DNA from 3 places in the Sporosarcina sp. P3 genome. Region 1 is predicted to be linked to each of the others. Evidence: predicted binding sites of a transcription regulator. Region 1 holds the regulator's gene; each other region holds the start of a gene.
The links. Region 1 encodes LexA, which represses DNA repair genes until DNA is damaged. Its sites were predicted from a motif close to CGAACATATGTTCG; they were not measured.

Region 1 (3,291 bases):
AATACGGTTGCAATTTCTTCGTATGTGAGACCTTTGTTACGAAGAGAGACAATTTCTTCTATCGGAAGCTCTAGTCTTTCACGTCCCGGCCCTTGGTCAATATTTCGCAAATTTTTCGATGGATCAAAGCCTCTGTCAACAGCACGCTTCATTCCTCTACGTATCTTTGCATTATGTAGTTTTCGTTGATATTCTTCTACGATTGCAAGAATTTCTAGTAACATTGAATCCATTTCATTCAGCTCTATCGTACCATTTGAATGATTGGTAATTACAGTCGCTTCACTTTTAGCAATTACATGCAAAATCGCAACCCTAGCATTCCCACGTCCTAATCGCGTTTCATCCTGAATGAATACCGCATCCACAGTATCGTTTTGGATTTGATCCAACATGGATAGAAGACCTTCACGATCCATATCATATCCACTTTGCCGATCAGTATAGACTCCCACACATTCATAAGATAGCTCAGTAGCTAATTTTTCAAGTTCTTCCTGCTGTCTTACAATAGATTGTTCTTGTGTTTCTTTTTCTGTACTCACACGGCAGTATATTACACATTTCTTTTCTGTCATTTAGATCCCACTCCAATTTCAGCTACCCGGATATCTGTTTGTTTATTAATTTTAACAGGCACACGTAGTAATTCACCTGAAACGATTTGATCAGTAGGTAATTCGTTTAATGAACGTACTTGTTCGATCCAGTGGGTGGTCGGTATATCTTCTGAGTAGTTAGAAGCCAGCTGCCATAGTGTATCTCCTTCATTAATAACGATTTCCATATAGTGATCTTCCTCCGCAATCTTATCGAATTGAACCCAAGCGAAAGATACACAAACCGCTATTAATACTGCGAAATAATAATTGTTTTTGATAAATTCTTTTATAAACTCCATTGTAACTCCTCCTCTAATTCGTACATTAAGAATACACGTTCGGAATACTTGTTCTTAATTATAAGAGAACGTATGATTCCATGTCAAGTAAAATTAGAACCTTTGTTTGATTAGTAATCGAACACATGTTATACTATATTCAAAATAGTGGTTCAGTATACCATTGCTCGCAAACTAGTAGAAGAGGTGAATTTGTTGAAGAAAATATCAAAAAGACAAGAAGAAATACTTGCTTTCATAAAAGATGAAGTGCGTTTAAAAGGTTATCCCCCTTCCGTTCGTGAAATTGGAGAAGCTGTAGGACTTGCATCAAGTTCTACGGTTCACGGTCACTTATCACGGCTCGAGAGTAAAGGTTTTATACGCAGGGACCCGACAAAACCTCGTGCTATCGAAGTTTTGGATCCAGAAGGGTTAGATGAATTAAAAAATGGCGTTATGCATGTTCCGTTGATTGGTAAAGTTACAGCAGGCAATCCAATTACGACGATTGAAAATATTGAGGAGTACTTCCCATTGCCGGATACATTTGGTTCTTCAGAGGATGAAATTTTTATGTTGGAGATTGTAGGAGATAGCATGATTGAAGCCGGCATCCTAAACGGAGACCGTGTGATTGTTAGACAAACGCACTCTGCAAGCAATGGTGAAATTGTCGTAGCTATGACAGAAGAAGATGAATCAACCGTTAAACGTTTCTTTAAAGAAAAAGATTATTTTAGACTCCAACCAGAAAACTCTTCTATGGAGCCGATCATTGTAGATCAAGTGTCCATTTTAGGAAAAGTAATCGGTGTATTCCGGATGATTCATTAATGATAAAAAAGTGTATCGAGAAACCTCAAGAGGTTTTCGATACACTTTTTCTTTATACCAACTTCTTTTCAAGCAATTGTTCCATTGAATCTAGTACTGCAGATTTCACATGCTCATACGTCAATCCGCCTTGAATATATGCTGTGTATGGCGGTCTGATTGGGCCGTCAGCTGTCAATTCAATACTGGAACCTTGAATGAACGTACCCGCGGCCATAATGACGTCATCTGCATAACCGGGCATGTAGGATGGCTCTGGGGCATATTGCGCGTTAACTGGTGAGTTTTGCTGGATCATCTGACAGAACGCTATCATTTGCTCAGCGTTTAAAAAGTTCACTGATTGAATTAAATCCGTTCGGAGCTCACTGTAATGCGGTGTCGTATCCATACCGAAGCTACCGAAAAATGCCGATGTGAATAACGCACCTTTCACCGCCTGACTGACTGTGTGTGGTGCTAAGAAGAATCCTTGATACATCTCAAGTAACGTATCGAGTGAAGCCCCTGCTTCAGCTCCAAGGCCTGGAGAAGTCATGCGATAAGCACACTTCTCAACCAAGTCTTTCCTGCCTGCAATGTAACCACCTGTTCGGGCAAGTCCACCACCTGGATTTTTTATGAGTGAGCCCGCCATTAGGTCCGCTCCAACTTCTACGGGCTCTTTCATTTCCACGAATTCTCCATAGCAATTATCTACAAAGATCACGACATCTTCTTTTATTTTGCGGATCTCGTTAATAATCGCTTCAATTTCATGAATTCTGAATGATGGATTGCTAGAATAGCCCTTCGAACGTTGGATTGCTACGACTTTCGTCTTCGCCGAAATTGTCTTTTTTGCTTTCTCGTAATCGACAGAACCGTCTTCTTTCAAATCAATATGCTGATAGGAAATGTGGAAATCTTCAAGTGAACCCGTATCTTTACCGTTGCCAGAAATGATAGACTCCAACGTATCGTATGGTTTACCTGTAATATAAAGAAGTTCATCACCTGGTCGCAATACCCCAAACAAGCTAATCGTAATAGCATGCGTGCCCGAAATAATTTGATTTCTTACAAGGCAGTCTTCCGCTCCGAATACATCCGAATACACTTGCTCTAATACATCACGACCACTGTCATCATAACCATAACCTGTTGAACCTGATAAATGAAAATCGCTTACTTGATTTTTTTTGAATGCATGTAAGACTTTTCTTTGATTAAAAAACGCAATTTCTTCTACTTTCCTCACATATGGAGCGATGAGTTCTTCCGCTTTTTGTGATGTAGTGAGTAATTCTTCATTAATGGGTGTCATTTGCATGTGTAGTACCTCATTTCATTTGATCATATTCTATTTTACCAGATGAAGTCTATATACCAAATGAAAGACAACAAAAAAACAGGCAAGCGCCTGTTTATTGTTCATCTTTTAAAATAACTGGTTTTGTAGGAGCATACGTAGAAATAGCATGCTTATAAATAAGCTGTTGTTTACCATCTGTTTCTAATAACACCGTATAATTATCATACGACTTGATAAGACCTTTCAACTGAAAACCATTTAGTAAAAAAATTGTAACAAA
Region 2 (3,291 bases), on a different contig from region 1:
GAAAGCGGCACCGACTACGTTACTAAAGCCGGCAGATATCGTGTTTTTCCTGCCGTTAGAAAATCAATTGCCGAGCTATATGAGACGTTCCATCACTTGGTCGACGTGTTCACAACTGCCTTTGCCGTTAATTGCTATGGTTATTGCATTACCTTTATTAAAAGCTACGGAAGTAGGGACAGGCACGGATTACCTTCTTGTTATGTTGCTGATCGTAGTGTTTAAAGGGCTGTTTGTAAGGACTGAATACAATGTTCGTATTGCGAATCACGATTTTGTTTGGCCGGATCGTCTCCTTCGATTAGTTTTAACATTTCTAACAATTCAATTGGGTCTTTCTTGGAGTCCGGCGGCAATCTTTATCGGAATACTGATTGCGATGCTCTATTCGAAGTTTTGGGATAAAAAAGCAGAACAATTTCCGTTCCCCTACGAGCAGTTTATTGAATTGGAACAAAATCGTATGATGCGTTTCTATCGATTTGCAAATTACTTCACGGAAGTACCCCATCTAGTTGGATCTGTGAGTAAGCGCAGCTGGTTAAAGATTGCCATGAAACGTTCTAGGTTCAAGCGTAAAGATGTGCAAAATTACTTAATCGTTCGGACATTTATCCGTACAGATGATACGTTTTGGTTGTGGGTTAGATTAACGGCGCTATCTGCGTTGGGTGCGTTTTTAATACCATTACCGATTGTGTCGTTCATCTTTGTAGGAGCATTGGCGTTTGCAACTGCTGTTCAATTGATATTGGCACTTGAAGGCGGCGTCGAGTTCACTATGGATCAGCTATTTCCAGAAGAACAAGAAAAATCGCAAATCAAAGCGGTACGTTTGTTAGTGAGAAAATTGATTTGGCTACAAGCAATCATTCTATTACTGGCAGCATTACCGTTGTACGGATTAAGTGTTACCCCCGTCTTGATTGCGGCTGTTGCACTCATTGTAGGTGAAGCGACGATTCGATTAACTAAAGAGCAAATGAAAGATATATGATGGTAGACAATAGGTAAAATAAAATAGTGTGAGTAAAAGAGTCAATGTTGCTGAAGTAAAGAATTAAACCCGTGACAGAATTATCTGAATATATGTACCTAGTAAACAGTGTGTTAATCATATCGAAGTAATTAAAAAGTTCGAATAGTTAAAATAATGGTTGCAATTCCTATTCTATTGCATATATAATTACTAAAAGGTATCAGGGGTGAGAGAGATGAATAATAACAACTCATATGCTGAATTTTTGAAAGCGGTAGGTAACAATAGCACTTCTCTCCAAGCGGAAAAGCTGCTGAACGAAATCTATTGGGATCTGTTTCTACAACACATTCATTGGGAACAAACACAATCGCGAATCATGCTGTTGATTGACGATGCGCTAGATCAAAATGACAAAGAAGCATTCGACCTGTATACACAGCAATTACTAGACATTTCACAAGAACATGGATACAAACTTAAAACAAAATAATATTTCCATAGGCACTGCTAGGGCAAAATCCTGGCAGTGTTTTTTATTGTATGGAATGTCTGAGTTGCAAGTTTCTTTCACAAAGTACAAGGGTACAATAAAGTACATAGAGAGTTAGCTTAAAACGTACGTTCGTTATTTCTTTAGAAAAAACCCTAGTTGTGGTAAAATAGAAGGACAGGTGTTTAAGAAGAGGAGTGGAACCATTTGAACGAAACATTTCAATTGCAGGCACCATATACGCCGCAAGGAGATCAGCCAAAAGCGATTGACAGCCTTGTTAACGGCATAAAAGAAGGCAAGAAACATCAGACATTACTCGGTGCAACAGGTACAGGTAAAACATTTACTGTTTCTAATGTACTGACAGAAATTAATAAACCTACACTGGTCATTGCCCACAATAAAACGTTGGCAGGCCAATTATATAGCGAGTTCAAAGAGTTTTTCCCTGATAATGCAGTAGAATACTTTGTCAGCTTCTATGACTTTTATCAGCCGGAAGCATATGTTCCGCAGACGGATACTTTTATTGAAAAGGATTCATCCATCAATGATGAAATCGATAAACTTCGCCACTCCGCAACGAGTGCATTATTTGAACGCAATGATGTATTGATTGTGGCATCTGTTTCGTGTATTTACGGTCTCGGTTCGCCAGAAGAATACAATGACATGGTTTTTTCATTACGCAAAGGGATGGAAATACCGCGTAATCAATTATTGCGCACGCTAGTGGACATTCAGTACGAACGCAATGACATCAATTTCACGCGTGGTACATTCCGTGTTAGAGGCGATGTAGTCGAAGTCTTCCCGGTGGCACGTGACGAGCGTTGTATACGTCTCGAGTTCTTTGGTGATGAAATCGAACGGATCCGTGAAGTGGATGCGTTAACAGGTGAAGTCATCGGTGATCGTGACCACGTAGCCATATTCCCAGGATCTCACTTCGTCACACGCGAAGAAAAGTTACTTAAAGCGATTGAAAATATTGAGATTGAGTTGGAAGAACAGCTTAAATATTTACGTGATCACGATAAATTACTGGAAGCGCAGCGCTTAGAACAACGAACGCGCTACGACTTGGAAATGATGCGAGAGATGGGTTTCTGTTCCGGTATTGAGAACTATTCCAGACATTTGACGTTGCGTGAAGCAGGTGCAACACCTTATACATTGCTTGATTATTTCCCAGATGACTTTTTGATCGTAGTAGACGAGAGTCACGTATCTTTACCGCAGATTCGCGGTATGTACAATGGAGACCAAGCGCGTAAAAAGGTATTGGTGGAACATGGCTTCCGCTTGCCGTCCGCATTGGATAACCGCCCGTTAATGTTTGAAGAATTCGAAAAGCATATTCGTCAGGCGATGTATATTTCTGCAACGCCAGGACCTTATGAAATTGAGCATACAGACAAAATGATAGAACAGATCATACGCCCCACAGGATTACTGGATCCAATCATTGAAGTGCGTCCGATTGAAGGGCAAATTGATGATTTATTGGATGAAATTCAACTTCGAATCGAGCGAGATGAACGTGTCTTGATTACGACTTTGACGAAAAAAATGTCCGAAGACTTAACGGATTATTTAAAAGATGTTGGAATTAAAGTTCAATATTTACATTCCGACGTCAAGACATTAGAGCGGACAGAAATTATTCGGGAATTGCGTATCGGCACATATGACGTGCTGATCGGAATCAACTTACTGCGTGAAGGAATCGACATACCGGAAGTTTCATTGGTCACAATTTTGGATGCAGATAAAGAAGGTTTCTTGCGTTCGGAACGTGCGTTAATCCAGACAA
Region 3 (3,291 bases), on a different contig from region 1:
AATTTAAATATTAAAGAGTTTTTCATTTTCTTCTTTTTAATTGTAGACTGATAGAGTATGATAAAGACAACGAATGAACTAGATAAACCAAATATGAAGGGTGGGCATAAGGTTTGATGAAAGTTAGAGATTCGTTAACATTTCAGCTAGGTTCTATTATAGCTGGAATCCTGGTGGTGATGTTGGCTATTACATCACTGGCTACATATAAGACTGCTTATGACAAACTGTATGATGCGGCAGGAATTGAAGCGTACGGCTGTGCCAATATTACTACGGGATTGATTCGACCTGGTGATATGGAAAAGGCAATGGCTGGTGACGTTGAAACACAAGATGAACTTGGAAAGACGCTAAATTGGACGACTGAACATAAAAATATATTTGAAACACAATATATTTTGGATTTGGATGGAAAAATTATTGCCCTCGACGATAATCTGAAAGCAAAAGGATTTAAGCCGGGAGACCAGTTTCATTTAGACGAAGAAGCGATTGCGGATCTACTCGAACATCGACATTCAACGTACTCTCAGCCTTACGAGTATGGCGGTATGGAGCGGCTTTCAGGTTATGCGCCAATACATGAAGATCAAGATGCGAGTAAAGAAATCATCGCAGTCAGCGTAATTGATTTCGATGCCAATATCGTTAAACATCGTACTTGGGATGTTGTACGCGACGGAATCTTGATCAGTATTATTCCTATGATACTTGCTTCAATTGGAACAGGATTCCTCATTCGCAGAAAAACGAAGCCGATCACGAGTTTAATTGAGCAGGCGAAGCAAATTGCGGATGGTAACTTGGCGGTTCAACCGACAGAAGTGAAGTCACAAGACGAAGTGGGCGACTTGGCTCGTACGCTGAATCGTATGACGGTGAACCTACAAGACATGATCACGACGATGAATACGACATCGCAGCATTTATCCGAAAACGCAGGGGAAACTTCTGCATCGCTTTCTGAAATGCGTGAAGCGATTACGATGGTTGCGCACAATATCGAAGAAGTCGTCACAGCTGTTACAGATGGTACCTCAACTGCGGAGCACGCAACGAGTATTCTCACGGGATTAGCAAGTGGTTTGAACAATACGAAACAAAGCGCTGACTCAATGCTCGTTAACTCCAATGAAACGATGAAGATTGCATTAGAAGGCGCAAAACGCGCAGAAGAAATTAGCCATGATATGGAATTAATTCGAAATGGATCACAAGAAGTTGGAGATACAATCCAAAACTTGGTTGAATCTACGACGAAGATCCAAAACATCACAGGTTCCATCGCGGGAATCGCAGCTCAAACCAATTTACTCGCGCTGAATGCTTCTATTGAAGCGGCTCGTGCAGGTGAACACGGTAAAGGCTTTGCGGTAGTAGCGGAAGAAGTACGGAACTTAGCTGAGCAATCAAATCAGGAAGTACTGGAAGTAGAGAAGCTAGTGAAGGATATTTCTGATCGGATCCAGCAAGTTATTACTTCCACATCGGAAAACACGAAACACATCACAAAAGGTACAGAAACAGTGCAGCTTACGTCTCAGTCATTGAGTAATATTTCTGTAGCAGTTGGAGAAACGGTCAAAGAAATCAAGAACATCTCGAATTTGATGACGTCGGAAGCCGTGAAATCAACGGAAGCGGTACAGTTGATCGAGCACTTGACGCACGCTGTACAAAATATTGAAGACATGACCAATAATATCGCAGCAGCTGCCGAGCAAACGACAGCGAGCATAGAAGAAATTTCAGAACGTTCTACGCAGACCAATCAAATGGCGCGTGAACTGGAAGTGTTTGTCGGTTCATTCGAATTACCTAAATAAACACTTGGCCATCGCTTTACAAGCGATGGCTTTTTTTACCATTGATTTTCGAATGTATGTTCTGTATAATACGAACATACATACGCTTAGGAAAAGGGGAATATCGAATGGAAAGGAACCGAGATAGAGGAAAATTGAAGTGGACGTCGCTCATGCTGCCTGAACACCTCGAGAGACTACGTGATTGGCAACGGGAAGATCAGTATATAGAACGGCCCGAGTTAACCGATTGGGAGCTACAAACGATGCAAGAGACACTTGAAGTAGCTTGGCGCAGATGTGAGGAGACGTGGATTAAAACTTGGCATGATGGAGAAGTTCGCTTTCATCAAGGGGAGATCGAAGCGCTCGACTTGCGGACGATGACCATTGTGCTGCGTGATCCATTCGGAACGGAAAGAATTCATGTAGCAGATGTGGTAGATGTCCAATTATCAAAAGAGGCAGATGGTTTTTAACCAAAAATAAAAGCCGTCTGCGGGGGCAGACAGCTCAGTCTCTGAAAAATGCTTTTTCTACGTTATATTTAGCTTGCTGTGTGTTGATTACGTATGTTTCGTAGATCTCACGTTCCATTGGATCATCGATGATGATAGCGGAAATCTTTGCTACTTCCTCACGGTGATTGCGTAATGGAGACACTTGATCGTCAAAATGCTTTTTCAGACGCGGACGTAATTTTCGTGCTTTTCCTACGAATAACAATTCGTCACTTTGGTTGAAGAACAACAAAAGGCCGCCTTTATCACGTGGAATGTCATGAAAATCGATGAAACCATAGATTGGCTTAATTGGCGTTTCATCCGGTCCCATTTCTTGTTTTCTGCGGACGATCGTTACGTCCGGTTTAGGTAATGTAATATTGATCATTTTACTTCACATCCTTATATCAGTCAGTGTTTATCCTATCATACGACCCAAAAAAAAGCGAGAAACTTTCTATCGGTCCCTTGCATATAGTAAACAAATGTCTTGGGAAGGATGAAATGATGAAAAACCCTGCTGTTATTCAAACGTATCACATATCAAATAGAAAGCCGAAAGTGGATGTGTCTTATCCTGTCATCACGCAACTGGGCGATCCAAAAATTCAACAGAAGCTAAATCAAGTACTGTTCAAAGAAATGAATAAAATGCTAGAGGACAATAATTACTATGACCCAAGCCTTGTCGAGATGGTCGCCACGTATGAAATTAAAAATAATCAGCGTGATCTTTTTAGTATTAACTTGATCGTCTATTCGTTCACTGGGGGAGCGCATGGAATGACCTACGTCAAATCTTTGACGTTTGATACGAAGACAGGAAGGCAATACAATCTGCAAGACCTGTTCAAGCCGGGTAGTCCTTATGTGCAGCGAATATCGGAATATATTAGACGCCATATCCAGCAATGGAAAACACCTGTAATTGAACCATTCACTAAAATCAAACCCGATCAGGACTTCTATATCGCGGACAC

Region 2: a site for LexA is predicted at 1,594-1,607, ahead of uvrB (excinuclease ABC subunit UvrB). Genes of this name have one in related genera too.
Region 3: a site for LexA is predicted at 1,901-1,914, ahead of CSV61_RS09020 (YolD-like family protein). Genes of this name have one in related genera too.

Annotation. Positions count from the first base shown of each region.
Region 1 covers NZ_PDZE01000002.1:263,022-266,312, reverse strand. Annotated here, with positions in the region: gene CSV61_RS03455 (YneB family resolvase-like protein) at 1-578, opposite strand, end outside; gene yneA (cell division suppressor protein YneA) at 575-901, opposite strand; gene lexA (transcriptional repressor LexA) at 1,097-1,717, shown strand; gene CSV61_RS03440 (methionine gamma-lyase family protein) at 1,770-3,029, opposite strand; gene hfq (RNA chaperone Hfq) at 3,124-3,291, opposite strand, start outside.
Region 2 covers NZ_PDZE01000009.1:36,403-39,693, forward strand. Annotated here, with positions in the region: gene CSV61_RS11895 (ABC transporter permease) at 1-997, shown strand, start outside; gene CSV61_RS11900 (IDEAL domain-containing protein) at 1,215-1,472, shown strand; gene uvrB (excinuclease ABC subunit UvrB) at 1,680-3,291, shown strand, end outside.
Region 3 covers NZ_PDZE01000006.1:21,890-25,180, reverse strand. Annotated here, with positions in the region: gene CSV61_RS09025 (methyl-accepting chemotaxis protein) at 117-1,829, shown strand; gene CSV61_RS09020 (YolD-like family protein) at 1,937-2,287, shown strand; gene CSV61_RS09015 (nucleotide excision repair endonuclease) at 2,322-2,699, opposite strand; gene CSV61_RS09010 (DUF3298 and DUF4163 domain-containing protein) at 2,816-3,291, shown strand, end outside.